2 regions of the Paenibacillus albicereus genome follow, and region 2 is predicted to be linked to the other one. Evidence: predicted binding sites of a transcription regulator. Region 2 holds the regulator's gene; the other holds the start of a gene.
The links. The regulator CtsR, encoded in region 2, represses protease genes until heat stress. The targets are predictions, from matches to a motif close to ATGGTCAATAAAGGTCAAACA.

Region 1 (2,457 bases), 350 kb from region 2:
GCGCTGAACGGAGCCGGCGTGCTGAACTCGGGATCGAAGCCCGTCTATGCGGCGGAGCAAGGAGCGGCAATGGAGAATACGATCGCAGTGCAGGGCATAGGCAAGCTGTCGGTGGCGCCGGACATCGCGTATGTGACGGCAGGCGTGAACGTGACGGCGAAGACGGCGAAGGAAGCGCAGGCCGGAGCGGCCAAGCGGTATGACGCCGTCATCAAGATGCTCAAAGGGACTTACGGCCTGGCCGACAAGGATTTGAAGACGACGTCCTACTACGTGCAGCCGCAGTACAAGTATACGGAGAAGGAAGGCCAGGTGCTGACCGGCTACACGGCTACGCATGAGCTGAGCGTCTCCTGGCGCAGCATCGCCAAGACCGGGGAGCTGCTGGACAGCCTCGGCAACGCCGGGGCGAACCAGATCAGCGGTGTTTCCTTCGGCACGGAAAAGACCGACGCGTATACGAACGACGCGCTCAAGAAGGCGCTGGACAACGCGCGCGCGAAGGCGGAGTCGCTTGCCGCCGCGGCCGGCCGCTCGCTCGGTCCGGTCGTGAACATCACGGAGAACGGCGCGCAGGCGGTGCCGGTATTCCGCGAAATGGTGCAAATGAAAGCGACGGCGGACTCCGCCGCCTCGACCTCCGTCGAGCCGGGCCAGGTGGACGTGCAGGGCCAGCTGACGGTCGTGTACCAGCTGAAGTAAAGCTTCTCGGCGCTGCCGAGCGGCCTGGCGCCGCGCATGTCCGTGCGCGCGTCCGGGCCGCCGGGAAAGCGCCGAACGGCAATGCAAAGAGCCGCCTCTTCCCATGGGAAGAGGCGGCTCTTTTTGCCGATCGCGGCCTGGCTTACAGCTTCTCGATGACCTTGTCGACGAGACCGTACTCGCGTGCGGCTTCCGCGCTCATGAAGTAGTCGCGGTCGGTGTCCTTCTCGATGCGCTCCAGCGGCTGGCCGGAACGCTCGGCGAGGATATGGTTGAGCTTGTCGCGCATCTGGAGGATGCGGCGCGCGCGGATCTCGATGTCGCTGGCCTGGCCTTCGGCGCCGCCGAGCGGCTGATGGATCATGACCTCGCTGTTCGGCAGCGCGTAGCGCTTGCCCTTGGCGCCGGCCGTCAGCAGGAAGGCGCCCATCGAGGCGGCCATGCCGACGCAGATCGTCGAGACGTCAGGCTTGATGAACTGCATCGTGTCGTAAATCGCCATGCCGGAGGTGATGGAGCCGCCGGGGCTGTTGATGTAGATGGAAATGTCCTTCTCCGGGTCGTCGGCCGCGAGGAACAGCAGCTGGGCGATGACGGAGTTGGCGACCATGTCGTTGATGCCGGTACCGAGGAAGATGATGCGGTCCTTGAGCAGCCTCGAGTAGATGTCATAGGCGCGTTCGCCGCGATTGCTCTGCTCGATGACCATTGGCACGTAATTCATGTTCATGTGCAAGTCCCTCCTTATATCCTCATTAAGTAAGTTCGATGCAGATGCTGCTTTTTCATTCTACGATGATCGGTTTCTAAAGTCAAATTTGGTCAAAGAGGCCGGAGGCGAGTGCGGAGAGCCGGTTCAGTAGCCCATTTTAACCGGCTTGGCCGCCTCTTAAACGAGAATTGAAAACAAAAAAAGATCGCATCCTGGAAGGACGCGATCCCTTGTATCGGCAAAACAGCAGTTGAATGATTGGCGCGCCCGCTAGGAATCGAACCTAGATCTCAGGCTCCGGAGGCCTACGTCATATCCATTGGACCACGGGCGCATGTATGGCTGAAAAGCGTAACGTCTAAGATTGTATAACAGGCTGCCAGAAAAAGCAACACTATCCTGTCCAAGTCTCAAATGATTCGCTCTTCACGCCTGTACAGGAAAACATTTGGTCCGAAAGACCGTGTCGGCAACCGTTTTCAACGGGTAAAGGTCCCTTGCGGGGCTTTGGAAGAAGGAGTACAATGAGTATGTGGGACGTTTATTGAATAGCTGGGACGTTAATTGTCCCGGACGGATAGCTAACGAGTGGAGTTGGAGCGCTCATGCGCAGCCTTATTGATTTGCAGCGCCAGCTGGTGCCCGATCTGCTGGAGACGGTCCGGCTCCGCTATGCGATTCTCCATCAGGTGCTGGTGGCCGACATGATCGGCCGCCGCTCGCTCGCTTCGGCGCTCGGCATGACGGAGCGGGTGCTTCGGGCGGAGACTGACTTCCTCAAGGAGCAGGGCTTCCTGGAGATCAACGCCGCCGGGATGCGCGTCAGCCAGAGCGGCCGGCGGCTGCTGGAGGAGATGGAGCCGGTGCTGAGCGGGCTGCTCGGCCTGTCCAACCTGGAGGAGCAGCTGCGGGCGCGCTTCGGCCTGAGCAAGGTCGTCATCGTGCCGGGCGACTCCGACCTCTCCGCCAGCACCAAGCGGGAGCTCGGCCGCGCCGGCGCCTCGGCCTTGCTGGGGCAGCTGCGGGAGGGCGACGTCATCGCC
Region 2 (2,457 bases):
GAAGGGCTGTGGACCTTTTTTGCCCAGCATGACTCGATGATCGACCAGGTGCAGTTCGAAAGCTACAAAGGCGACCCGCTGCCGTTCCTGCTGCCGGATCCGCGCGTCGAGCAGAGCGTGCATCCATACTTCATGGCTCGGATCGTCGATGCGGAGGCTTTCCTGGATGCTTATCCGTTCCTCCCTGGACCCGCAAGGACGTGGACGCTGAACGTGGAGGATGAGCATGCGCCCTGGAATGACGGCAGCTGGGAGCTGACGATCGACGAACAGGGAAAAGGCTCGCTGCGCAAGCTCTCCGGACAGTTGGCGGACAGCGGGGCGACACCTGCCGAGAGCGCAGCAGTGCATGCCGGGAGCGCTGCGGTACATGACGGGAGCGCTGCGGCAACCGCGCTGAGGGGCGGCATCGGCAGCTGGACGGCGCTGTTCACCGGCTACGCCGGGCCGCGGGAGCTGTCGGCGGCAGGCGGCCTGACGGGGCCGTCGGCGGAGCTGAACGCTCTGGCCGAGCGCATCGAGCCGCGGCTGCCGAATCTAATGGACTTTTTCTAGGTATAAAGCGGAGCGACTTGTCCCAAGCTGGTAAAGGCAAGGGACAAGCCGCATCGCCGCAGCGTCGGTTCATGGAGCGCTTGACGTCTCCGGAAAAAAGCGTATAATTAAGTTATAAGTCAAAGAAAGTCAAAGTCAGTTGCGGCGTCTCGCCCTCCCGGAAGCTTCCGGAGAGCCGGCGAAGCTTTCTCGTACCAGCGGATGTTTCGTCACGCTTTCAGGGGAATGCTACAGGGATGCAATTCGGGCATTGGCTTTTTGGCTTACCGCCATTTTTTTAACGTACAGGTGCCAGGCATAGGGAGGTTGGTGATATGCGAAATATTTCCGATGCCCTGGAGCAGCACTTGAAGCAGCTGCTGCAGGAAAGTCCCGAAGGCGCGGTAGAGATCCAGCGCAACGAGCTCGCGGACCGGTTTTCCTGCGTGCCGTCCCAGATCAATTACGTCATCAGCACGCGGTTCACGCTCGAAAAGGGCTATCTCGTCGAGAGCAAGCGAGGAGGCGGAGGCTACATCCGCATCCAGCGCATCGAGCTGCCGGCGATGAAGGCGATCCACGGCCACATCCATCATACGATCGGCTCGCATGTCGACCAGAATGCGGCGGACGGCCTGATCTATCAGCTGGAGGAAGCGACGATCATCTCCAGGCGAGAGGGCAATCTGCTGCGTGCGGCCGTATGCAGGGAGACGATCGCGGTCAAGCTGCCGCAGCGCGACGAGCTTCGGGCCAGGCTGCTCAAGGCGATGCTGATCTCGCTTTTGGGTAAGGAATAGGGAGCGTCAAGGAGGGATGACGGCATGCTTTGTCAGGAATGCGGCAAAAGGCCGGCTACGCTTCATTTTACGAAAATCATCAACGGGGACAAGAACGAGTTCCACATTTGCGAGACTTGCGCCCGGGAACGGGGAGAAGGGCTGCCCGGCGCGCCGAACGGCTTTTCGATCCACAGCCTTCTGTCGGGGCTCATGGACTTCGATCCGGCCGGCAAGGGCAGCGGGCAGGGGCAAGCGCCCGCCCAGCCGCTCCGGTGCGAGGAATGCGGGCTGACCTATCCCCAGTTCAAGAAGCTCGGACGCTTCGGCTGCAGCTCGTGCTACAAGCATTTCGGAGATCGTCTCGATCCGCTGTTCAAGCGGGTGCACGGCAGCACGGCGCATGTGGGCAAAATTCCGCAGCGCTCGGGCGGCCTCATCAAGACCCGGCGCGAAATCGATCGACTGCGGCAGGAGATGCAGAGCTCGATCCAGAAGGAAGAGTTCGAGACGGCAGCCAAGCTTCGGGACGAGATCCGTTTGCTGGAAAAGCAGCTTCAGGGCGCCAGTCCCGACTGAGCGGATAAGCAGGCCGATCCGGGATTCGCTAGATCGAGAGGAGGATGGGAACGTGGCAGCAAGCCGCTTCGCGCAGAACGCGCTGAGTGAATGGATGAAGGGCGAAGGTCCGGACTCCGACATCGTTTTCAGCAGCAGGGTGCGGGTTGCGCGCAACCTCAAAGGCTTTCCCTTCCCGATTCTGGCTACGGGCCAGCATGCGGCGGACGTGAAGAACAAGCTGGCCGCAGTCGCGAAGGAAGGAAAGCTGGATGCCGTCGGCACGTTCGAGACGCTGGATCTGGCCGAGCTGAGCGAGCTGGAGCGCCGAGTGCTCGTGGAGAAGCATCTGATCAGCCCGGCGCTGGCCGGCGATTCGCGAGCCGGAGCCGTCGTCGTAAGCGACAACGAAGCGATCAGCATCATGATTAACGAAGAAGACCATCTTCGCATCCAATGTCTATATCCGGGCTTTCAGGTCCAGGAGGCTTGGCGGCTCGCCAGCCGGATCGACGACATCTATGAAGAGGCAACGGAATATGCTTTCGACGAGAAGCGCGGCTTCTTGACCAGTTGTCCCACGAAC

Region 1: clpP (ATP-dependent Clp endopeptidase proteolytic subunit ClpP) is a predicted target of CtsR. The motif match lies at 1,511-1,531, and genes of this name have one in related genera.

The regions. Positions count from the first base shown of each region.
Region 1 covers NZ_CP051428.1:314,943-317,399, forward strand. Annotated here, with positions in the region: gene HGI30_RS01450 (SIMPL domain-containing protein) at 1-702, shown strand, start outside; gene clpP (ATP-dependent Clp endopeptidase proteolytic subunit ClpP) at 845-1,426, opposite strand; tRNA gene HGI30_RS01460 (tRNA-Arg) at 1,674-1,748, opposite strand; gene HGI30_RS01465 (sugar-binding transcriptional regulator) at 2,020-2,457, shown strand, end outside.
Region 2 covers NZ_CP051428.1:663,161-665,617, forward strand. Annotated here, with positions in the region: gene HGI30_RS02830 (GNAT family N-acetyltransferase) at 1-555, shown strand, start outside; gene HGI30_RS02835 (CtsR family transcriptional regulator) at 870-1,334, shown strand; gene HGI30_RS02840 (protein-arginine kinase activator protein McsA) at 1,359-1,892, shown strand; gene HGI30_RS02845 (protein-arginine kinase McsB) at 1,945-2,457, shown strand, end outside.